DNA from 2 places in the Bacillus sp. FG16 genome. Region 2 is predicted to be linked to the other one. Evidence: riboswitches for the same ligand, from Rfam matches in the RefSeq annotation. Region 2 holds a riboswitch; the other holds the start of a gene.
What was found. A riboswitch is a leader RNA that binds a small molecule or an ion and turns the genes downstream of it on or off. The one in region 2 is predicted to bind S-adenosylmethionine.

Region 1 (8,160 bases), on a different contig from region 2:
TGTTTTTGATTTGAGTGAAATGGATGTAAGGAATATGAATTTGAAAGAAATTTTTTGTTGGATAGATAAGAACGAATGAAGAGGGGTACAGCATGATTAGTATGTCACTAAGATCATTTAAAATCCAATCGTATTATATACTAGGTATTTTGTTACTAGGTTGGATGTTAACACCGTTTTCAGCACACTTTTTAGGCGCTGGAATTGGGCTTATTGTAAGTATGTATTGCGTTTGGCTTTTAGGGAGAAGAATTGAGAAGCTTGGAGATAGTATTGTAAAGAAGACGAAAGCACCGACACTCGGTATGTTTAACCGTTTTGCAGCTGCCATTTTGGGTGCTATTATTATGTACGAAATTGAGCACCACATGGTTATGTGGGCATTTGCAGTAGGGATTATGGGTGGTTATTTCTTAATCGTTGTGAATTTAGGATACTATAGCATGAAAGATGAGAAAGAACTAACGAAGAGTTAAAAAAGATAAAAAGATACTTTATAGATGGAATAGAGGATCTGGCGTGGGATAGAAGCGGTCAGTGCCTATTTAAGCCCCATTCGTCGTAAACCCAGAAGATGTAGTGGGTAGGAAAGTAGTTAATATGTTTGAATCCATGATGTGTACGTGTGAAAATTTGAGTATATAAATTAAAAATTGTGCTTGGACAGTCTTTAGGTGGAATAGAGGATTTAGCGAAGAGTAGAAGCTATAAGAGTATATAGAAAGAAGCTTACGTAAAAACGTAAGCTTCTTTTTTATGTAAGTGTGTGTAACCGTTAAGCCGCATTGGGTTTTGTCGGTGAGTACGCGAAACTTTACGGTTACACGACACTTATTCATATGAGTAAAGGGTTATTTCAACAGAAAGTTTTAATTTAAGCGATTGGGCCGCCTAAGTTAATAATATCTTCAGAAACGCTTTCGAACTTTTTGAAGTTCTCTTTGAATTCATTTGCAAGCTCGATTGCTTTTGCTTTGTAAGCAGCTTTATCAGCCCAAGTTTGTTCAGGCATTAACACTTCGTCAGGTACACCTGGTACGTGAAGTGGAACTTCAAGACCGAAGATGTCATGTTTAGCTGTTTCAGTTTTTGCAAGTTCGCCGCTTAATGCTGCTTGAATCATTGCACGAGTATAACCTAAGTTCATACGTTTACCAACGCCATATTCGCCGCCAGTCCAGCCAGTGTTTACTAGGAATACTTTCGCATCGTGTTTCTCGATTTTTTCACCAAGCATTTCAGCGTAGCGAGATGCATCAAGTGGTAAGAATGGTGAACCGAAGCAAGTTGAGAATGTAGCTTGCGGAGATGTAACGCCGCGCTCTGTTCCTGCTAGTTTACTAGTGTAACCACTTAAGAAATGATACATAGCTTGCTCTTTTGATAACTTACTGATTGGAGGCAATACGCCAGATGCATCAGCAGTTAAGAAAATAATTGTATTTGGGTGTCCAGCAACACTTGGCAGTACGATATTGTCGATCGCATGCATAGGGTATGCAGCACGAGTATTTTCTGTTAAAGTAGTATCGTTGTAGTCCGCGATACGCGTTTGTTCATTAATGATAACGTTTTCTAAAACAGATCCAAATTTGATTGCATCGAAAATTTGTGGTTCTTTCTCGTGAGAAAGGTTTACACATTTTGCATAGCAACCGCCTTCAATATTGAATACACCGTTATCAGACCAACCGTGTTCATCATCACCGATTAATTTACGGTTCGGATCAGCAGATAAAGTTGTTTTACCTGTTCCAGATAAACCGAAGAATAGTGCTACGTCACCTTCTTCACCTACGTTTGCAGAGCAATGCATAGAAAGAATATCTTGTTCAGGTAGTAAGAAGTTCATAATAGAGAAGATTGATTTTTTCATTTCTCCAGCGTATTCTGTACCACCAATTAGTACAATACGTTTTTCGAATGAAACCATAATGAATGCTTCAGAGTTTGTACCGTCAACAGCTGGATCAGCTTTGAAGTTCGGTGCAGAAACAATTGTGAACCCTGACTCATGAGTTGTTAATTCTTCTTCAGTTGGACGAATGAATAATTGATGTACAAATAAATTGTGCCATGCATATTCATTAATAACTTGAATTGGTAGGCGGTAATTGCGGTCAGCGCCTGCAAATCCTTTGAAGACGAATAACTCTTCTTTTTCTTTTAAGTATTCTAAAACTTTAGTATATAATTTATTAAAATGTTCTTCAGAAATCGGTTGGTTCACAGCTCCCCAAGCAATTTTGTCAGCAACCGATGCTTCTTTCACAATAAATTTATCTTTAGGAGAACGTCCTGTATATTTTCCTGTTGAAGCAGAAACGGCACCAGTAGAAGTTAATTTCCCTTCATTTCGCATTAATACTTTTTCCACTAATTGCGGAACACTTAGTTGAATCTGTGCATTGCTTCCGTTCAATAATTCGTGTAAACCAATTTGGACATTCACAGTACTCATATTTATATACCATCCTTTTCATTTAATGAAATATTTCTCGTAATCCCCAACAAGAGTATAACACAATTATATAAATAATGTATACTATTTATTTCTTTTTGTTTGTGTGAATGCATTATTTCCCTATTAATATTTCATTTCAGGCGTATTGAGAAAAACTTTCAGGAAAATGTGAATATTAATTGACAAATGAATATCATTTCTTTAGTATAGGTTGGGACGGATACTCTCTTATCCCGAGCTGGCGGAGGGACAGGCCCGATGAAGCCCAGCAACCTCACTTGTATTGATAAATACAGGTGAATAGGTGCTAAAACCTGTGCGAGGCTACAGGTCTCGAACGATAAGAGCGAAGGGCAAAAAGCAGTATGCAAGTAGCAAATTAAACCTTTCCTCTATGTAAAGTAGGAAAGGTTTTTCTGTATGCTTGTGTGGGAGAATAAATGTATGTCGCAGTTTGTGGCAAATTAAGGATGAGTTCCGTACAATATATACAATTACTGTAGGGAGGTTTACCACATGACAAAAAAACGTCATCTGTTCACATCTGAGTCTGTAACTGAAGGACATCCAGATAAAATTTGTGACCAAATTTCTGATTCAATTTTAGATGCGATCTTATCAAAAGACGCAAATGCACGTGTAGCTTGTGAAACAACTGTAACAACTGGTTTAGTATTGGTAGCGGGGGAAATTACGACTTCTACTTACGTAGATATTCCGAAAATCGTTCGTGAAACAATTCAAGGCATTGGTTACACACGCGCAAAATACGGATTCGATGCAGAAACTTGTGCTGTTTTAACATCTATCGATGAGCAGTCTGCTGACATCGCTATGGGTGTTGACCAAGCGCTAGAAGCACGCGAAGGTCAAATGACTGACGCTGAGATTGAGGCAATTGGTGCAGGAGACCAAGGTTTAATGTTTGGTTTTGCATGTAATGAAACACAAGAATTAATGCCACTTCCAATCTCGCTTGCTCACAAATTAGCTCGCCGTTTAACTGAAGTACGTAAAGATGATACATTATCATACTTACGTCCAGATGGAAAAACGCAAGTTACAGTTGAGTATGATGAAAATGGTAAACCAGTACGTGTTGATACTATCGTAATTTCTACACAACATCATCCAGATGTTACATGGGAAGAAATCGATCGCGACTTAAAAGAGCACGTAATTAAAGCTGTAGTACCAGCAGAATTAATGGATGGAGAAACGAAATTCTTCATTAATCCAACTGGCCGCTTCGTAATTGGTGGACCACAAGGTGATGCTGGTTTAACAGGACGTAAAATCATCGTTGATACTTACGGTGGATACGCTCGCCACGGTGGCGGTGCATTCTCTGGTAAAGATGCAACAAAAGTTGACCGTTCTGCAGCATATGCAGCTCGTTATGTTGCGAAAAACATCGTAGCAGCTGGTCTTGCTGACAAAGCAGAAGTACAACTTGCATACGCAATCGGTGTAGCACAACCAGTATCAATTTCAGTTGATACATTCGGCACAGGTAAAGTATCTGAAGACGTACTAGTAGAACTAGTTCGTAACAACTTCGATCTTCGCCCAGCTGGTATTATTAAAATGCTAGACTTACGTCGCCCAATTTACAAACAAACAGCAGCTTACGGCCACTTCGGACGTACTGATGTAGATCTTTCATGGGAACGTACAGACAAAGCTGCAGCTTTAAAAGAGCAAGCTGGTCTATAATATATGAAAAAAAGCTTTGCGCGGTGAGCGCAAAGCTTTTTTTATTTCGTTTTACTTACAATTTGAATGCATGAACTACAATATACTTCTCCATCTAGCTCAATATACTTTTTCATATTAGTCATGCCTTTTCATACGTTTTTATTTCCTTTTTACATGATTTAGAAAGGGTGGGTTTCTTCTGGAACATATGCAATCAACCTTTCAATTGACGTGCTTTTCCTGCGCAAAAGGCACTGCTTAGTAAAAATAGTGTCGCGAATATAATGCTTACTAATGTAGCGTATGGAATTGCGCCTTTTAAGGAAAAGCCGACAGTGATTGAAGCGATGAATAAGAGGATAAATGTTGTTGTTAATTTTTTATATAGTTCCATAATATGTAGACCTCCAATTTATTTTTTAGTACAAGTTTTAAAATTGAATTCTATTATGTAGAAAATATAAGGAGTAGCTAAAGATGTGTAGTCTAGGAGTATAAGAAAGTGCACTTTCCTTTTTGTGGGTTAGTATACTTATATTGTATCATGGCGCATGATTGGCTTCATATATAATTGTGTAAAGATATGTATGATAAAATGAAGAAAAGTCTTTAAGAAAGGAAAGATACAAAATGAGTGTAACTGAACATAAAAAACAAGCTCCAAAAGAAGTGCGTTGCAAGATTGTTACGATTTCCGATACACGTACGGAAGAAACAGATAAGAGCGGACAATTATTACATAAATTATTAAAAGAGGCAGGACATACAGTGACCTCTTATGAAATTGTAAAAGATGATAAAGAAAGTATTCAGCAAGCAGTGTTAGCTGGTTATCATAGGGAAGACGTAGATGTTGTATTAACAAATGGCGGTACTGGTATTACGAAGCGTGATGTAACAATCGAAGCAGTGTCAGCATTATTAGATAAAGAGATTGTCGGGTTTGGTGAGCTGTTCCGCATGATTAGTTATTTAGAAGATATCGGAAGCAGCGCAATGTTAAGTAGAGCAATCGGCGGTACAATTGGACGTAAAGTAGTTTTCTCGATGCCAGGGTCGAGCGGAGCGGTTCGTCTTGCGATGAATAAATTAATTTTACCGGAATTAGGCCATATTACATTTGAGCTGCATCGCCAATGAGTAAGTGGGCTGGAATTGTATTAGCGGGCGGTATGTCGAGTAGATTCGGTGAGCCAAAAGCGTTAGCGAGCTGGCGAGATAGTACTTTTATTGAGCTTATTTTGAAAGTGATGACAAGTGCGCTCCAAGAAGTTGTAGTCATCAGTCACTCTGATATAAAAGAGCGAGTAGAGCAATTCGTACAAGTTCCTGTTATAGAAGATATTCCGCACTATAAAGGAAATGGGCCGCTTGCCGGCATTGTATCAGGAATGGAATACATAGAAGCAGATTGGTACGCTATTATGCCTTGCGATGCGCCAAATGTTTCGCATGAATGGTTTACCATTTTACTAGAGCAAACGAGCAATGAATATGATGCGGTTGTACCTATTATTAATGGAAGAAAACAGCCGCTACTTGCAGCGTATCATAACCGCGTGAAAGAAAAGATTTATGCTTTACTTCAGGAAGAGAAAAGAAGTATGGGGCAGCTTTTATCACAATGTAATGTGAAGTATGTTGCTGGAGAAGATGTACAAGCGAATACAGATTGGTTTATAAATGTAAATACAAAAGAAGAATATGTGCAGGCTCAAAAAGACCTTTCAAATGAATGAAAGGTTTTTTGATATACAGAATTGGGGAACAATTGCTGTATAAAGGTATGTGAGTAAGTTGATTTTAAGGGGAATTCTTAAAATCATTATACAGCAAAAACACTGTATAACCATATATTAATTTTTATGGTTTTTTTATTACAAGTCTGTTTAGTTATGTTTATTTTTGCTATAATGAATATGTAAATAAATGATATTTCACCTTATGTATCATTCATTTAACTAAAATTCACAAGTGTGTAATAAACTCCCTTCGTTTTTGAAGGGAGTTTTTCTGTTTAAGCAAGTAACTCTGATGCGGTATGCTGAAGGACTTCTTCATACTGGTTAAGTAAGGCGCGAAAGATCTCATCCCAGCTTTTTGATTTCGCAAAAGATGAAGCTGCTATTCCCATTTGCTCAAGTTTTTCTTCATTTTGCAATAAAGAATAAATGGATGATAGAAATGCATCCTCATTTTTAGGGGGACAAAGAATTCCCGTTTTTCCATCTGTAATAATATTTTTAACCCCGCCACTATTTGCACCAATGACAGGTGTGCCACATGCGAGTGATTCAAGTACAACATTTCCGAATGTTTCAGTAGCTGATGGAAATACCATTATGTTAGAACAAGCATATGCAGCGGCTAAATCTGCACTTTGTAAGTAGCCAGTAAAAGTGACATTTGTTTGCGGAACAGCTTCACGCAAATTTGTTGCTAGAGGTCCGTCTCCTGCGATGAGCCAATGAATGTCGTTTCGAGTATGCGATGTTTTAACGATAAGGTTTTGCAACGTATCAATATCTTTTTCAGGAGCAATTCGTCCTACATAGGAAAGAACATACTTCGCTGTAATATTATATTTTTTTCGGAATAGGTCTGTATTGTAAGCTGGATGAAAGAGTGTGCAATCTACACCACGTCCCCAAATGGAGAGGGCCTGAAAGCCTTTATTTTTTAATTGATGTAATGTTTCAGGGGAGGGAACGAAATTTTTTTGCATATGACTATGAAACCATTTTAAATAGTTCCAAAGCATATTGGTGAGAAATTCAATTTTGTAATAGCGTAAATACGCATCGAAATCAGTATGATAAGAACCGACAACTGGGATGTTTAACTTTTTGGCGTAATACAGTCCACAAAGTCCCATGTTGAAAGGTGTGGCAATGTGAATAATGTCAGGTTTAAAGGAATGAAGTTCCCGTTTAATACGCGGAGTAGGAAAAGAAAAGCGACATTCTGGATATAATATTGTTAACGGGATACTTCTCATCTTGTTCACATTAGCCACGAAATTATCTTCAGCTGTATGTTGAGGGGCGAAAACAGAATAGGCGATCTGTTCTTTCTGAAAGTAACTTGTTAATCGTTCTAACGTTTTCGCAACCCCGTTAACTTGTGGCGTAAAAGTATCGGTAAAAATGGCGACTCTCATCATATCACTCCTTTATGTGAAAAGTGGGATGAATTGATAAAAAGAGATGATGCCAGAGCAAGTGCCAAGGCACATGCCGACGAATACATCTGACGGATAGTGAAGCCCTAAATAAATACGAGAAATACCGACGCATAATGCTAACGGTAATAGGAAAGCAAGTAAGCTTGGATTATAGCAAATAAATGGAATGAAGACAGAGAAAACGGCTGTTGTATGACCAGACGGGAAAGAGTGGTCTTTTAATGGATGGACTGGATATTTCGCATCCTGAATTGTTAAATAAGGACGTTTTCGTGGATACCACCTTTTTAATATTTGTACAGGAATATGGCTAATTGCTAAAGAAATAGCAGTAGCGATTGCCGCTTGGTGTAAAGTCCCTTTTGCAAAAATTAAAAAGAAAAGTGTAAGTGTAATGGAGAAAGTAGCACCACCGATATGGGTAATATTGCTGAAAAAGATATTTAATGTTTTTTGATCAAAGTAGCGATTAATTCCTTTAAAAATGTAACATTCTATTTTATATAATCCACTGACCTTCATGAAAATTTTCCTCCCTCGTTTACATATATATGGAGATATTAGCTTTTATTTTAATAAGATTTTGTTGAGGGAGTAATAATGTTTTGTAAAGAAAAAGTTAGTTTTTATATAAAAAAAGCTGCCAGTATTATGGCAGCAGTAAAATCATTTTTGTAGTGATTTATAATATTGACCTTTTTCAACATACTGCGTACGAATACGCTCCATATCTTTACGGTCTTCTTCTGTTAATTCACGAATGACTTTCGCGGGACGACCGAAAGCTAACGTGTTTGGCGGGATTTTCTTTCCT
Region 2 (8,160 bases):
CACCACCTACAACAATGGGCACATCAATATTTGCTGCTTTTAAATCTTCAGCAGTCGTTACCATTTGTTGCGCTGATTTTACTAATAAACCTGAAAGGCCTATAATGTCAGGCTTCTTTTCTTGTACTTCTTGAACAATTCGATCCGAACGAACATTGATTCCTAAATTAATAATCTCATATCCGTTATTCGATAAAATAATTTCAACGAGGTTTTTCCCAATATCATGTACGTCACCTTTAACAGTTGCTAATAATACTTTCCCTTTTTTTGCACTATCGCTAGATTCCATATGTGGCTCTAAATAACTTACAGCAGCTTTCATACTTTCGGCACTTTGCAATACTTCTGCAACAATAAGTTCATTATTATTAAATAGTCGTCCTACCTCGTCCATCCCTGTCATAAGCGGACCGTTAATAATATCAAGAGGTTTTCTTCCTTCTTCAAGTGCAAGACTTAAATCCTCGTGTAATCCTTGTTTCGTACCTTCTACAATATAATTTGCTAGTCGTTCATCAAGCGTTAACGTTTCTTGCACAACGACATCTTTCTTTTTAGCGACTCGGTAAAAGTTTGTAAATTCTTCTAACGTCTCTTTCGTCGTTTCAAACAGTAATGCATCTGCAAGTTGTTTTTCTTCCTCTGGAATTGACGCATAGCGTTCTAATTTTTCCGTATTAACAATCGCGTAATCTAATCCAGCCTTCGTAGCATGATATAAAAAGACGGAATTCAATACTTCACGTCCAGCTGGTGGTAAACCAAATGATATGTTACTTACACCTAAAATCGTTAAACACTCTGGTAACGCTTCTTTAATAAGGCGAATGCCCTCTATAGTCGCTGCCGCTGAACCGATATATTCTTCATCACCTGTCCCTACTGGAAACACAAGTGCATCAAAAATAATATCTGACGGGCGTATCCCATATTTCGTCGTTAATAATTCGTAACTTCTTTTTGCAATTTCTAATTTTCTTTCAGCACTTACTGCCATACCATCTTCATCGATTGTACCAACTACAATTGCAGCACCATACTTACGAAGAAGCGGTGTTACCTTTTCAAAACGCTCTTCTCCATCTTCTAAATTAATAGAGTTGATAACAGCTTTTCCTTGAATATAAGTAAGTGCTCTTGCCATAACATTTTCATCCGTTGAATCAATCATAATCGGTACTTTTAACACTTTCGTAACTTCTGTCAAAAATTTCTCCATATCTTCTATTTCATCACGATCAGGATCTGCCATACAAATATCAATAATATGAGCATTTTTCTTCACTTGCGCTCTTGCCACTTCAGCAGCCTCTTCAAATTTCCCTTCTGCTACTAATCGTTTAAATTTACGTGAACCAATAACATTCGTTCTTTCACCTACAAATAACGGTCTCATAGACTCATCGTATTGCAGTGCCTCTAATCCACTAATTCCATGTCCTTCTCTCTCATGATGGTCACGAGGCTTAAGAGATGCTAGCGCTTCCTTCATTGCTCTTATATGTTCTGGTGTTGTGCCACAACAACCACCGATAATATTAACCCATCCTTCTTCAGCAAATCGCTTCACCTTTTCAGCAAGAGAAGATGGAGACTCATGGTAATGTCCATCTTCATCAGGAAGACCTGCATTTGGATAACAAGAAATGTAACACTCCGATAAATCAGATAGTGAACGAATATGATCCCTCATAAACTCCGGACCAGTCGCACAATTTAACCCAACAGATAATGGTTTCATATGTTCTACTGATAAATAAAAAGCTTCAATTGTTTGCCCAGCCAGAGTCGTTCCCATTGGCTCAATCGTTCCTGAAATCATAATAGGAACCGTTTTTTTCAGTTCTTCAAAAGCAGCTTGAATTCCAATATAAGCTGCTTTCACGTTACGCATATCTTGACTCGTCTCAACGAGTAATACATCAACTTCTCCTTTTAATAATCCTCGTGCCTGCCTTGTATAAGCCTCAATCAATTCTTCAAAAGTCACACCACCAGTAACACTAATTGCTTTCGTTGTTGGTCCCATCGCTCCCGCAACATATACTTCCTTACCGCTTTCTTTAACAGCTTGCTTCGCCAAAAGTGCTGCCTTTTCATTTAGTTCTTCATCTAAATGAGACAGCTCATAATCACTTAGTACAATATTCGTTGCCCCAAATGTATTTGTTTCAATAATATCCGCTCCAGCTTCAATATAAGCTTTATGAATCTTTAAAATAACGTCTGGTCTTGTTTCTACTAAATATTCATTACAGCCCTCGTACTCTTCTCCTCCGAAATCTTCAGCAGTTAAATCCTCTTGCTGAATCATTGTTCCCATTGCACCATCTAATATTAAAATGCTATTTTGTAATTTTTCTTCTATACACTTCATCAATTAATACCTTCTTTCACTTCTTGCTTTTCTCTTACATATTTAACAAGATGTTCTGTAATTTCATATTTTAAAAATGGTGTAATAAGATAAATACCATTAAAATATTTCATCGCTGCGTCGATCAATTCTTGCGAAATGCGAATCCCTTCCTCAATTGCTGCCTCTTTCGTTTCGTGTCCATCCATTCTCTCTCTTATTTCTTCAGGAAGAGTAATACCCGGTACCTCAAAATGAAGAAAATCTGCATTCCGCTTACTTACTAACGGCATAATTCCAATAAAAATAGGTTGTTCCAAATGCTTTGTCGCTTCATACACTTCTTCAATTAAGGCGATACCGTAAATTGGCTGAGTTAAAAAATATTCCGCTCCAGCATCTATTTTTCGTTCCATTCGCTTAACCGCTGCTTTTAAGTGCCTCACGTGAGGATTAAATGCGCCGCCTACAGAAAACCTTGTCGCCGGTCCAATTGATTTCCCTAAAATTGAACGTCCATCGTTCATTTCTTTAATCATTTTAATGAGCTCAATAGAGGACAAATCGTATACAGAAGTTGCACCGGGAAAATCACCAACGCGCGCTGGATCACCAGTCAAAGCTAACACTTCTTCCATCCCTAACGCCGATAAACCTAACAAATGAGATTGTAGTCCAATGACGTTATGATCTCTACACGTTAAATGTGTCAATACCGGGATATCATGCTTCGTTAATAACGCACCCATCGCCATATTAGAAATACGAGGCGATGCTAATGAATTATCTGCTAGAGTAATAGCATCTGCTCCCGCTCTTTTTAACGCTCTTGCTCCTTCAAAAAAACGCTGTGTATCTAACGTTTTCGGTGGATCTAATTCCACTACAACTGTCGTTTGTTTTTTCGCTTTCTCTGCTAGAGTGACGTGAGCCTTCGAACGTTTCTCATGCGTATGAACGACTTTCGGCCTTTGAATAGTGTCTTTTTCTATTACAGGTGTAACATTCGCAACAGCGCGCTTCATACTTTGAATATGTTCTGGAGTCGTACCACAACAACCACCTAACAACCGAATACCTTGCTCAATAAATCTCGGTGTCATCGCCTCAAAATAAGCTGGGCTTCCCTCATATACGTAACGTCCCTCCACATAATTCGGGAGACCTGCATTTGGGTATGCTGATAAATAGCCATTTTGCGGAATCGATATCATTTTGAAAGCCTCTGTCATATGAAGCGGCCCTAGTTGACAATTCAATCCAACAACATTTGCACCGTAATCTATAAGTTGCTTTAATATTTCATTGACATCATTTCCATTTTGAGTCGTACCTGCTTCATGTAACGCTAATTGAGCAACAATTGGAATGTTCGTTTGCTTACGCAATACTTTAACGGCATGCAGTAATTCAAATTCATCGTAAAAAGTTTCTAATAGTAATCCATCAACTTGTTCTTCTAGTAAAGCCCCTGCCTGTTCAAGTAGCATAAACTCCCTTTCCATATCAGTCGTTGTAACGGCTCCGATATGTTTCATACCACCAATTGTTCCTAAAATTGCATTTCTGTCCGTAACAGATGCTTTCGCCAGCTTTACTGCCGCTCTATTAATTTCTGTAACTTGATTTTCTAAGCCATACATACGTAATTTCGCCTCATTTGCTCCATACGTATTCGTTTGAATTACATCTGCTCCAGCAGCTACATATTGTTTATGAATCGATATAATTAAGTCTGGATCAGATACATTCAATTCTTCAAAGCTACTTTGCAAACCATGTGAATGCAATAACGTCCCAACCGCACCATCACCTATTACAATTCCTTTTGATAATAAATCTAGTAACTTCACGAATCTCCCTCATTTCTATCAATATAAAAACCCCCTCTTCACTTTGAAGAGGGGGACATAATCGTTCCTCCTCTTATTATGCAAAACATTCGTTTTGCAGGTATTAGCACCGTTTCAAACATTTCGTTTGAAGGTTGCCGGGTTTCACAGGGCCTTTCCCTCCACCGCTCTCAATAAGAGTTGTCTTTATTATTTTATTTATGTAGCTAAAAGGAAATGCGTTCCCCTTTTAACAATGTTTGTTAATTTTTTAATAAATTTAGCATGCACAAAAGTAAAAGTCAATGACACTTGCGGAAAAATAAAAATTATTTAAAATAGAGTTGCAATTCAATTATCTTTTGTTGTAAAGTTAAAAACATAATAAAAATTTCATACGAACATTCTTATCTAGAGAGGTAGAGGGACTGGCCCTGTGACGCCTCAGCAACCATTAACATTTTGTTAATAAGGTGCTAATTCCAGCAAATTGTGAAAGATTTGACAGATGAGAAGAAGACTCTATTCAAACCGAAAGCCTTCTTCTTAGAAGGCTTTTTTTATTTTATATTCAGTTAATGTTTCAATTTAAAAAGGAGGAATTTTCACATGTCAACAATCGAAACAAAGCTAGCACAAATCGGCAATCGCAGTGAAACTACAACAGGAACGGTTAATCCACCAGTTTATTTCTCAACCGCTTATCGTCACGAAGGAATTGGTAAATCTACTGGCTTTGACTATTCACGAACTGGCAATCCAACTCGCGGTCTTTTAGAACAGGCGATCGCAGACTTAGAATATGGCGAACAAGGTTATGCCTGTAGTTCAGGGATGGCAGCTGTTCTCCTCGTCCTTTCTCTATTCCGCTCTGGAGACGAACTTATTGTATCTGAAGATTTATACGGGGGAACGTATCGATTATTTTCTGAACATGAAAAAAAGTGGAATGTTCGATGTAGATACGTAAATACACAGTCTATTAAACAAATTGAGCAAGCTATCACAACTGAAACGAAGGCTATTTTCATAGAAACTCCAACTAATCCATTAATGCAAGTTACTGATATTGCTGCTGTCGCAACTGTAGCGAAAAGGCACGGACTACTTCTTATTGTAGACAACACATTCTACACACCTTATATACAGCAACCATTAACAGAAGGTGCCGACATTGTACTTCATAGCGCAACGAAATATTTAGGGGGGCATAACGATGTACTAAGCGGACTTGTCGTTGCAAAAGGAAAGGAACTTTGTGAGGAAATCGCCCATTATCATAATGCATCAGGTGCGGTCTTAAGCCCATTTGACTCATGGTTATTAATTCGCGGTATGAAAACGTTAGCGCTTCGCATGAGACAACATGAAGAAAATGCGAAAGCAGTTGTTGCGTATTTAAATGATGAAGACGGGGTGACAGATGTATTTTATCCAGGAAGAGGCGGCATGATTTCATTCCGCCTTAAAGATGAAGCTTGGATCAATCCATTCTTACAATCTTTATCCTTAATTACATTTGCCGAAAGTCTCGGTGGTGTAGAAAGTTTAATGACTTATCCAGCAACGCAGACACATGCTGATATTCCTGAAGAAATTAGAACAGCAAACGGTGTATGTAATCGTCTTCTTCGATTCTCCGTTGGCATTGAAAATAGTAACGATTTAATTCAAGACTTAAAGCAAGCCATTAAACTCGTAAAAGAAGGTGTAAGAATATGAGTTATTCTATAGATACACTCTTACTACACAACCAATATAAACATGACTCACAAACAGGCGCTGTGAACGTTCCTATTTATAACACATCAACTTTTCACCAGTTTGATGTAGATACGTTCGGAAAATATGACTATAGCAGGTCAGGAAATCCAACTCGTGAAGCTCTTGAAGATATCATCGCTTTATTAGAGGGCGGAACAAAGGGGTTCGCCTTTGCATCAGGCATTGCAGCGATTTCCACTGCATTTCTTCTTCTTTCACAAGGGGATCACGTTCTCATTTCAGAAGATGTATACGGAGGCACTTACCGAGTGATAACTGAAGTACTCTCCCGTTACGGTGTTTCACATACATTTGTTGATATGACCAATTTAGAAGAAATAAAACAAAACATTAAACCAAATACAAAGCTCTTTTATGTAGAAACACCTTCTAACCCACTTTTAAAAGTGACAGATATTCGCGAGATTTCTAAACTCGCAAAATCTATTGGCGCTCTTACTTTTGTTGATAATACATTTTTGACACCACTATTCCAAAAACCACTTGAACTTGGAGCTGATGTCGTTCTTCATAGTGCTACAAAATTTATTGCTGGTCATAGTGATGTTACTGCCGGATTAGCAGTCGTAAAAGATGCAGAACTCGCTCAAAAGCTTGGATTTTTACAAAATGCATTCGGTGCTATTTTAGGGCCTCACGATTGTTCTCTCGTACTTCGCGGTCTAAAAACATTGCATGTACGCCTCGAGCATTCAGCTAAAAATGCCAATAAAATTGCACATTATTTACAAGAGCACGTTAAAGTACAAAATGTCTATTATCCGGGATTATAAACACATCTCGGATTTGATATTCAACATTCTCAAGCGACATCAGCTGGAGCAGTCTTATCATTTACTTTGCAATCAGAAGATGCACTCCGCCAATTTTTATCAAAAGTAAAATTACCTGTTTTTGCAGTTAGTTTAGGAGCTGTCGAGTCAATTCTTTCCTATCCAGCTAAAATGTCACATGCAGCACTGTCGCAAGAAGCTCGTGATGAAAGAGGAATCTCTAATTCATTACTTCGGTTATCAGTTGGTCTCGAAAATGTTGACGATTTAATATCCGATTTTGAAAATGCCCTTTCTTATGTAGAAGAACCTGTAAATGCATAGAGAGAAAAGAAGATATGAGATTAAGTTTTCATATCTTCTTTTTATGCGGTTCAGTATATTCATTTGAATTTCTTCCTTTTTTATGGTTCATAAAAAATAAAGGTATATCATCTATTTCTAAATAATGGATTAATTGATATATTAAGAAATAAAAAGGGATGAAAATAATGGATACTTGTGCAGATATTTTAATCGTTATCGATTTACAAAATGGAGTATGTTATAGCGGAGAGCATTTATTTGATTTACAGAACTTACTAACAAAAGTAAATAAAAGAATTTCTTCATACAGAAAATTAAATAAACCAATCCTTTTTGTTCAACATTGTGATGATGATTTAGTACCCGAGAAAGAACTTTGGGCTATTCATACCATTCTAGATGTTCAAGAACAAGATTTTTTTGTAAGAAAAACACATGCAAATTCATTTTATAAAACAAACTTAAAAGAAATTTTAGATCAATTATCTGTAAAGCGCATTGAATTTTGTGGTGCCCAAACAGAGTACTGTATGGATGCTACGATTAAGTTTGCCCACGGACTAGGATACGAAAACTTTATGGCACAGAAAACAACCTCTACATTGAATAATCCTTTTATGTCCGCAAAAGAGACAATTGATTTTTACGAGAACATATGGAATACCAGATTTTTAACGTTGCTAAAAGATGAATTTTAGAATAAATGACTAATGACTTGATTACCCTAAGATTTATCAGCCGTAATCAAATATTTCATTATCACCATAAAGAAGCGAATTACATTCAGCTTCTTTTCTTTTAACCTGTTTTATATTCTATATATATCATTATAATTCCTTTGTCATATTATTTTAAAAATTTCGTATATTCATTTGAAAGAATAAGAAATTCATGATAAAATTGTGTTACAAATATATCTATATCTTTCAATTTTTAAAACACATCGAAATTTTCACCCAAAAATGTCATTTTACAAAAACATGCTAATTTATCTATTTTATTTACATCAGGGTCTCTTTTCTTACAATTTCTTTACTTTAGGACTTTTTTTCTGCAACAACTATTTTCTTTTCTTTAAATTTTTGGTATGTATAGTATGGTATAA

Region 1: another riboswitch for S-adenosylmethionine. It lies ahead of metK (methionine adenosyltransferase); the one in region 2 lies ahead of ACODS7_RS02720 (bifunctional homocysteine S-methyltransferase/methylenetetrahydrofolate reductase).

What each region holds. Positions count from the first base shown of each region.
Region 1 covers NZ_JBMDKC010000065.1:1,196-9,355, forward strand. Annotated here, with positions in the region: gene ACODS7_RS21245 (ATP synthase subunit I) at 93-476, shown strand; gene pckA (phosphoenolpyruvate carboxykinase (ATP)) at 875-2,461, opposite strand; SAM riboswitch class I at 2,690-2,811, shown strand; gene metK (methionine adenosyltransferase) at 2,981-4,180, shown strand; gene ACODS7_RS21260 (hypothetical protein) at 4,377-4,556, opposite strand; gene ACODS7_RS21265 (MogA/MoaB family molybdenum cofactor biosynthesis protein) at 4,793-5,302, shown strand; gene ACODS7_RS21270 (molybdenum cofactor guanylyltransferase) at 5,299-5,901, shown strand; gene ACODS7_RS21275 (glycosyltransferase family 4 protein) at 6,180-7,322, opposite strand; gene ACODS7_RS21280 (phosphatase PAP2 family protein) at 7,335-7,868, opposite strand; gene ACODS7_RS21285 (gamma carbonic anhydrase) at 8,013-8,160, opposite strand, start outside.
Region 2 covers NZ_JBMDKC010000004.1:3,671-11,830, forward strand. Annotated here, with positions in the region: gene metH (methionine synthase) at 1-2,380, opposite strand, end outside; gene ACODS7_RS02720 (bifunctional homocysteine S-methyltransferase/methylenetetrahydrofolate reductase) at 2,380-4,212, opposite strand; SAM riboswitch class I at 4,283-4,392, opposite strand; SAM riboswitch class I at 4,596-4,706, shown strand; gene metI (cystathionine gamma-synthase/O-acetylhomoserine thiolyase) at 4,801-5,913, shown strand; partial or broken gene metC (cystathionine beta-lyase) at 5,910-7,073, shown strand; gene ACODS7_RS02735 (cysteine hydrolase family protein) at 7,241-7,753, shown strand.